Regions from separate parts of the Verrucosispora sp. CNZ293 genome, predicted to be linked through region 1. Evidence: riboswitches for the same ligand, from Rfam matches in the RefSeq annotation. Region 1 holds a riboswitch; the other holds the start of a gene.

Region 1 (4,354 bases):
TAGCCGTAGTCGACAGTGGCTGGGATGGCCGCCGGCAGGTTGGTCAGGCCGGTGTTGTTGGGGGAGTTGTTCACCGGCGCGGAGCAGTTGAACTTCGCCCCGCTCGGGCCGGACGGGAACTGGTAGTCGTTGTACGCCTGGTTGTTGCCGTGGCAGTACGGCCAGCCGAAGTTGCCGGGCCGGTCGACGATGTTCCACTCGACCAGACCCTCCGGGCCCCGGTTCGCGTTGGCGGTGGTGGCGTCCGGGCCGTAGTCGGCGACGTAGAGCACGTTGGTGACCCGGTCGATGCCGATCCGGAACGGGTTGCGCAGGCCCATCGCGTAGATCTCCGGGCGGGTCCGCGCGGTGCCCGGGGCGAAGAGGTTTCCGCTCGGGATGGTGTACGTCCCGTCGGCCTGCGGCCGGATCCGGAGCACCTTGCCGCGCAGGTCGTTGGTGTTCCCGGCGGTGCGCTGCGAGTCGTAGTCCGACCGGCCGGAGCGCTCGTCCAACGGGCTGTAGCCACTGGACTCGAAGGGGTTGGTGTTGTCCCCGGTGGCCAGGTAAAGGTTGCCGGCCGAGTCGAAGACCATCGTCCCGCCCATGTGGCAGCAGGTGTTGCGCTGGGTGGGCACCTCCAGCACCACGCGCTCGCTCGACGGGTTGATCGTGTCCCCGGTGACGGTGAACCGGGACAGGTGGTTGCGGGAGCCGCCCGCGCTCGGGGCGTAGTAGAGCCAGACCCACCCGTTGCTGCCGAAGTTGGGGTCGAGTCGGATGCCGAGGAGGCCGTCCTCGTTACCCGCGAAGACGCTCAGCCGCAGCGCGGTGACCGTCTGGCCGGTGTCCGGCTTGATGATCTGCACCCGGCCGTCGCGTTCGATGTAGAAGACCCGGCCGTCGGGCGCGATGTCCAGCTCCATCGGGTTGCTGGTGTTGCTGTCCAGCGTCACCTTCTCGAAGCTGGCGGCTCGGCCGGCACCACAGTCGGCGTGCACCACCCCGGCCGCGGTCTGGATACCACCGAGGAGGTGTTGCCGGAACTCGGCGTTGGTGAAGGAATCCTGGGTGTGCCCGCCCCCTGTGTACCAGGACCGGCCACCGTCGAAGTTCTGGCACCAGGCGATCGGGTGGTCGTGCCCCATCGCCCCGCTGCCCGGGCTGTAGCTGCGCTCGTCGAGGGAGGCCAGCACCTGCACCTGGCGGGCGCGGGGGTTGGTGCGGAAGTTGTACCACTCGTCGAAACGGGACCACCGGTCCGGCAGATGCCGGGTCGACTCGTGGGTGGTGTCCTCGACCTTCACCGTGGCCGTCTGGTTGGCCGGGTGGCTGTTGAAGTAGGCACCGACCAGTTGGCCGTACCAGGCCCAGTCGTACTCGGTGTCGGACGCGGCGTGCACGCCGACGTATCCGCCGCCGGCGCGGATGTAGCGCTCGAAGGCCGCCTGCTGGCTGGCGTTGAGCACGTCACCCGTGGTCGACAACCAGATGACCGCCCTGAACCTGGCCAGGTTGGTGTCGGTGAAGGCGGCGCTGTCCTCGGTGGTGGTGACGGTGAACCCGTTAGCCGTGCCGAGTTGCTGGATCGCGCTGATGCCGGCCGGGATCGAGTCGTGCCGGAATCCGGCGGTCTTGGAGAAGACGAGGACGGAGTACGGCTCCGCCTCCGCCGCGGCGACCGGTACGGCGGCCTGGGCGGCGGCCGGGCCGGCGATCGGGGCCGGTGCGGCGGCCAGGATGAGTACAAGGGCGAGTAGCGCCATGGTCGCTGCGGCGAGCGGTGCTCGCCGCCGACGGGGTCGGGGCACGAAGATCTCCTCTGTCCGTGGTACGGGTCGGAGTGGACGGCGGTGGTCACTCCCGTCGGTCCGACCGCCCATACCTGACGAGCGAGGTCTGGGTGGCGACAAGCCGATCCGATCACTCAATTGGCGTTAGTGAATCTAGTTTCGAGCAAGGTAGGCCCTTGTAACGTTTTGGTAACGGGGCCAGTCTTTATTGGTGTGAGTCGCTGTATATCGGTGCCTTTCCTCGGCGGCCGTGCTGCTGCGAGTCGGTTCAGCAGGCTGCGGCGGGTCGGCACGATTGGGCAGCCCTCGCCCCGGCCGACGGCGCAGGACGGGGGTTGGCGGAGCCGGCGAAACGACGTACGGTGACACCCAACGAACCCACGGGAGCCCGGTGTACCGGGCTGAGAGGGGGGCTGTGAGCCCCCGACCGTCGAACCTGATCCGGGTAATGCCGGCGCAGGGAGGAGTGTTGCCGTGCCGTCCCTCGGACGACTGCATCTCATCACCGACACCCGACCCGGGCGGGATCCGCTCGCCGTGCTTGATGCCGTGCTGCCGGTGGCCCATGCCGAACTGGTGGTGCAGGTCCGGGTCGAGGACAGCGCGACCGACCGGCAGGCGTACGAGCTGACCCGGCAGGTGCTCGCCCGCTGTGCGCCGTACGAGGTGCCGTGCCTGGTCAACGACCGACTGCACGTGGCGCTGGCCACCGGTGCCGCAGGTGGTCACGTCGGTGCCGACGACCTGCCCGTGGCAGCGGCCCGGCAGGTGCTCGGCCCAACGGCCGTGCTCGGTGCCACCGCGCGGCAACCGGCAACCGCGCTCGCGGCGGTCACTGACGGGGCGAGCTACCTGGGCGTCGGGCCGTGCCGCGCCACCGCCACCAAGGACGGGCTGCCACCGCCGATAGGTGTGGCAGGTGTCCGGGCGGTGGTCGAGGCGGTCGAGGTGCCGGTGATCGCCATCGGTGGGGTGACGGCGGCGGACGTGCCCGAGTTGCGGGCCGCCGGCGCGTACGGGGTGGCGGTGATCGGTGCGCTCTCCGGGGCCACCGATCCCGCCCGCGCCGCCGCCGACCTGGTTCGGGCGCTGACATGGTGACCGGCGATCCCGCCACCACCGACCTGACCCGGCACCGGCCGGATGTGGCGGTCGTGGGGGGCGGCCCGATCGGCTGGGCGGTGGCCTGGCGGTGCGCCAGCCGTGGCATGCGGGTGGTGGTGCACGATCCGGCGCCCGGGTCCGGTGCCTCGCACGTGGCCGCCGGAATGCTGGCGCCGGTCGCCGAGGCGTACTTCGGCGAGCGGGAGCTGACCGGCCTGTTGACCGAGTCGGCCGACCGCTGGCCCGGGTTCGCCGCCGCACTCACCGAGGCGACCGGCGCCGACATCGGCTACCGGACCGAGGGCACCCTGGTGGTCGGGCTCACCGCGGACGACCTTGCCGAGGCGCGCCGGCTCTGGGCGTACCAGCAGGGGCTGGGGTTGCCGGTGACCCCGCTGCGCCCGTCCCAGCTACGCGAGCGCGAGCCGGCGTTGGCGCCCCGGGTGCGCGGCGGCGCGCTCGCCGCCACCGACCACCAGGTCGATCCGCGCCGGCTGGTGCCGGCGCTGCGGCTGGCGGCGCAGCGGGCCGGAGCGGTGCTGGTCGCCGAGCCGGTACGCCGGCTGTCCGACATCACGGCCGGCGTGACAGTGGTCGCCGCCGGCTGCGGCGTCGCGGCCCTGACCGGCCTGCCGGTCCGTCCGGTGAAGGGGCAGGTGCTGCGACTGCGCGCGCCCGATGGCGGCCCGCCGGGCTTCCGGCACGTGATCCGGGGGTACGCCGACGGCGAGCACGTCTACCTGGTGCCGCGGGACAGCGGCGAGGTGGTCGTCGGCGCGACCGTCGAGGAGCGCTCCGACCTGGACATCTCCGCCGGAGCGGTGCTGCGGCTGCTGCGGGCCGCCGTCGACCTGCTGCCGGAGATCGCCGAGTACGACCTGGTGGAGACGTTGGCGGGGTTGCGCCCAGGCACGCCGGACAACGCCCCGATCCTGGGGCCGTTGCCGGGGCACCCGGACGTGCTCGTCGCCGCTGGTCACCACCGACACGGGATAGTCCTCACGCCGGTCACCGCAGACCTGATCACCGAACTGATCATCGGAGGTGGCAGCGCCGACCCGCTGCTCGCTCCCTTCCGGCCGGACCGGTTCGCCGACCTGTCGGACGTGGTGGGCGCGGTTGCCGCCGGCAGCACCTTCCAGCCAGCGACGGAGGGATGACTCGTGGAACTGACGGTGAACGGTGCCGGTCGCAGCCTGCCGGACGGGTTGACGGTGGCCGACCTGGTCCGCGACGTCACCGGCCAGCAGCGTGGCGTGGCGGTGGCGGTAAACGGTGAGGTGGTACCGCGTACCGGCTGGCCGGCGACGGTGCTGCGCGGCGGTGACCGGGTCGAGGTGCTCAGCGCCGCCCAGGGCGGGTGAGTCGGATGGCGAACGAGTCGACCGGCTTCGAGCTGGGCGGGGTGCGGTTCAACTCCCGGCTGATCCTCGGTACCGGTGGCGCGGCCAACCTGCACGTGCTGGAGCAGGCGATCC
Region 2 (4,354 bases), 600 kb from region 1:
AGCGTCATGGTCAAGCCCGCAGCGACGCCGATTCCCGCTGGCGTACACAAGGCCGAATCCGGCTGGCCGCCGGGCAAGGTGGTCCTAGTCGTACGGGCGCTTGGGCGCTGGCACCTGCCGCCAGGACTCGACCTCAAGGTAGGGGATCTCGGCGTCGTTCACCGGATCCCGGCCGAGCCGGTCACTGTAGCGGCCGGTCACCTCCACCCAGGTGTCGTCGGGCAGCCCGGCTGGTACGTCGCCGGTCAACCCGAGCTTGACCGGGCGGCCGTCGGCGGCGCAGCAGGACAGCACCATCCGGGCCAGGATCGGCTCGCCGTCTCCGCCGGTGGCGATGAAGCCGGTGAGCTGCACCCGCCGATCGCCTATCGACGCGCCCCTGTCGAACAGTGCCCGGGAGGCGTAATCCAGGACACTGACCTGCACCGGGTCGCCCTCGGGCAGCGGCGGGTAGTCCGACTGCTGCTGGCTGCTCAGCGCGGTGCCGGCCTGACCCGCCGCGTACGAGCCGAGGGCCGGCGGGGCGACCAGCAGCAGGCCGAGCACCGGCAGGATGAGCAGCCAGCCGACCCGGGGCTCGTGGTGGGCATGCCCGTGCCCGTCATGGTCACCGGGCCCGCCAACGCTGTCGTGCCCGGCGCCGGACCCGCCAACCGGCACGCCAACGCTGTCGTGCGGAGCGCCGCCGCTGCCGGCCGGGACGCCAACGCCTACACCGGCCGGCGCGGCACCGTCGCCACCGGCGGGAGTGCCGCCGGGACCGCCGGTCGGGGCCAGGGCGCGGGGAACCGCCGGGCGCAGCTCGTACCAGAGAGTCATGATCGCGGCGGCGATCAGCAGCAGGCCGGCGGCGATCAGGAAGGGACGCAGCCCTTCCTTGACGTAACGCAGGTAGAGGTCGGTGACGCTGGCCCGGATAACCGCGCCGCCGAGCAACAGCAGGATCACCGCCTGCGCCTGCCGGTTCACAGCAGCACCGCCCCGGCACCCACGGCGACCAGCAGGGCCACCACGAATGTGGTCGGCGCGAACCGGAAGGCGAACCGGCGGCCGAACACACCGGCCTGCATCGAGATCAGCTTGAGATCGACCATCGGCCCCACCACCAGGAAGACCAGTCGGGACGTGAGCGAGAACTGGGACAGCGAGGCCGCCACGAAGGCGTCCGCCTCCGAGCAGAGCGAGAGCAGTACGGCGAGCAGCGCCAGCGCCAGGATCGACAGCCACGCGTTGTCGGCGAGAGTCTGCAACCAGCGCTCCGGCACCAGCACGTTGATGCTGGCGGCGGCCATCGCACCGAGCACCAGGAACCCACCCGCATGGGTCACGTCGTGGCGGACCGCGGCCCAGAAGGCCCGGCCCCGGGACGCGTCGTCCAGCTCCGGCCGACGCGGCATCCTGATCCACTCGGTGCGCCCGAGCCGCAACCAGAGCCACCCCATGATCATGGCGACGATCAGGCTCGCGACGCCCCGGGCGAGCACCATCTCGGGATTGTTCGGGAAGGCGACAGCTGTGGCGGTGAGCACGATCGGGTTGACCGCCGGGGCGGCGAGCAGGAACGCCAGCGCGGCGGCCGGCGTGACGCCCCGGCGGATCAGCGACCCGGCGATCGGCACCGCGCCGCACTCGCAGCCCGGCAGCACCACCCCGGCCGCGCTGGCCGCCGGCACCGCCAACGCCGGGTGCCGGGGCAACGCCTTGGCCCAGAAGGACCGGGGTACGAAGACCGCGATCACAGCCGAGAGCAGCACTCCGAAGACCAGGAACGGCACCGCCTGCACCATGATCGAGACGAAGACTGTGGTCCAGGTCTGGATGCGGGGATCGTCAAGGGCGGCGGCGATCGGCTCCCGAAAGATGATCAGGAGGATCAGCAGCGCCGCCAGCACCTCCACCGAGCCGATCCGGTCGCCGAGCCAACGCCGGGGCGGCTCGCCACCACTGGGCTCCGGAGGGCGTGTCCCGGTGTCCACGCCCCCACCGGAGGGCCGGCCCTCAGGGCCGCCGGCTGGCACGGCCCGGTCAGTGTCTGTGGTCACCCGTCACCCTTCGGCCGTGGCGGATCGGCGAACTGAGATTACCGTCCGGCGTGGATGACGTCGATGGATGTCACAGTTTTGGCCGGACCGCCGCTCCCCGACCCGGCCGGCTCGTAAATCCCCGCGCCAGCAGGTCACGCCTCCCGGACCACCGGATCACGGGAGGCAGCCACCCGTCGTGACCAGGGAAGATCACATTGCCGGTGGATCTTCGGTGGTGTTAGCGTCGGCGGGACAGACAACACCTCCGACAGGGGAGCGCACAGCGCTGAGAGTGCGGGTCCGCCCGCAGACCCTCCGTACCTGATCTGGGTAATGCCAGCGCAGGGAGTTCGGTCCACCTCCAGCCCGCCACGGTTCGGCGCCGCCGAACGGGGCGTGCGTCTTGCCTGGTTCGCATCTGGACTGGGAGCAATCATCGTGAAGAGCACCGACAGCAACCGCTGGCGCACCATCGACATCGTGGTGGCCTCGGTCATCGCCGTCGCCTTCGGCGTCATCTTCTGGGCCTGGGGCCTGGTGTGGAGCGCCACCGAGGGCGCCTTCAGCTTCTTCCCGCCGGCACAGACCCTCATCTACGGCGTCTGGCTGGTGCCGGCCGTCCTCGGCGGCCTGGTCATCCGCAAGCCGGGCGCCTCGCTGTACTGCGAACTGCTGGCGGCGATCATCTCGGCCCTGCTGGGCAGTCAGTGGGGCACCATCGTCCTGTTGCAGGGCCTGATGCAGGGGCTCGGCGCCGAGCTGGCCTTCGCCGCCTTCCGGTACCGCTCGTACCGGCTGCCGGCCGCCCTGCTGGCCGGCGCGCTCACCGGTCTGAGCGCGGCCGTCTTCGACTTCGTCTACTGGAACGCCGAACGCGACATCGCCACCTACCGCGTGCCCTACGCCCTGATCACCATCGTCAGCGCCACCGCAATCGCCGGTGCCGGCGCGTACGCCCTCACCCGCGCCCTGACCCGCACCGGCGTCCTCGACCGCTTCCCCGCCGCCCGCGACCGCCCCCTGGTCTGACCTCCCGGAACTCATCGCGTCGATCATGAGGTTGGCGGCATTCCGATCCACAGCAACCGTCAACCTCATGATCAACGAGCGAAAGGAGGGTGGGATGGTGAGCGGGGTGCGGGTGCGGGGGTTCGGGTGGCGGCACGCGGGACGGCGTGACTGGGCGGTACGCGGGGTTGATCTGCGGGTGGAGCGCGGTGAGCGGGTGCTGCTGCTCGGGGCGTCGGGGGCCGGTAAGAGCACGTTGCTGGCGGCGTTGGCCGGGCTGCTTCCCGAGGACTCCGGGGAGCACGCGGGCAGCATCGAGATCGACGGCCGGCCGGCGGACGAGGCACGCGACCGGGTAGGCATCGTCTTCCAGGACCCGCAGTCGCAGCTCGTCATGGCCCGCAGCGGCGACGACGTGGCGTTCGGGCTGGAAAACCGGGGTGTGGCGGCCGAACAGATCTGGCCTCGGGTGGACGAGGCGTTGCACCGGGTGGGTTTCCCGTACCACCGAAACCGGCCCACCGCGGCGCTGTCCGGCGGCGAACAGCAGCGCCTCGCCCTGGCCGGCGTGCTGGCGCTGCGTCCCGGTCTGCTGCTGCTCGACGAACCCACGGCCAACCTCGACCCCGCGGGTGCCGCCATGATCCGCTCGGCACTCGCCCGGGCGATGGACGCCGACACCACACTGATCCTGGTCGAACACCGGGTGGCCGAGGCGCTGCCGCTCGTCGACCGGGTGGTGGTGCTCGAACCCGGCGGCGGGATCCGCGCCGACGGTCCGCCGGAGGCGGTCTTCGCCGCACACGGGGACGCCCTCGCCGCCGAGGGGGTCTGGGTGCCCGGTCGGGAGATCCCGCCACGTCGGGCCACCGGCCCACCCGGTGAGGTGCTGCTCACCGCCGAGCGGCTCGGCCAGCCACCCCGACTGGCCGCCACCGACCTGACCGTACGCGCCGGTGAGGCGCTCGCCGTGCGCGGACCGAACGGTGCCGGGAAGTCCACCCTGGCGCTGCTGCTCGGTGGCCTGCTCCGGCCGGGCACCGGGCGGCTGGCGGCGAGCCCGGCACTGGCCGGAGCCGACGCGCGTACCGCGCCGCACCGTTGGCGGGCACCGGCGCTGACCCGCCGGATCGGCTCGGTGTTCCAGAACCCGGAGCACCAGTTCGTCACCGGCACGGTCTTCGACGAACTGGCCCTGGGGCCGAGGCGGACCGGGGTCGCCGAGTCGGCGGTCCGCGACCGCGTGACGGAACTGTTGAGCCGGCTGCGGCTGGACCGGCTCGCCGCCGCCAACCCGTACACCCTCTCGGGCGGCGAGGCGC

What was found. Region 1 has a riboswitch for thiamine pyrophosphate ahead of thiE (thiamine phosphate synthase). Riboswitches for the same ligand answer to the same signal wherever they lie in the genome.
Region 2: another riboswitch for thiamine pyrophosphate. It lies ahead of CLT74_RS28335 (ECF transporter S component); the one in region 1 lies ahead of thiE (thiamine phosphate synthase).

The regions. Positions count from the first base shown of each region.
Region 1 is NZ_PEFR01000001.1:5,600,127-5,604,480, forward strand. It holds gene CLT74_RS25595 (ThuA domain-containing protein) at 1-1,790, opposite strand, end outside; TPP riboswitch at 2,143-2,252, shown strand; gene thiE (thiamine phosphate synthase) at 2,247-2,873, shown strand; gene thiO (glycine oxidase ThiO) at 2,867-4,036, shown strand; gene thiS (sulfur carrier protein ThiS) at 4,040-4,240, shown strand; gene CLT74_RS25615 (thiazole synthase) at 4,246-4,354, shown strand, end outside.
Region 2 is NZ_PEFR01000001.1:6,201,465-6,205,818, reverse strand. It holds gene CLT74_RS28345 (TIGR03943 family putative permease subunit) at 85-969, opposite strand; gene CLT74_RS28340 (permease) at 966-1,907, opposite strand; TPP riboswitch at 2,285-2,390, shown strand; gene CLT74_RS28335 (ECF transporter S component) at 2,463-3,053, shown strand; gene CLT74_RS28330 (ABC transporter ATP-binding protein) at 3,151-4,354, shown strand, end outside.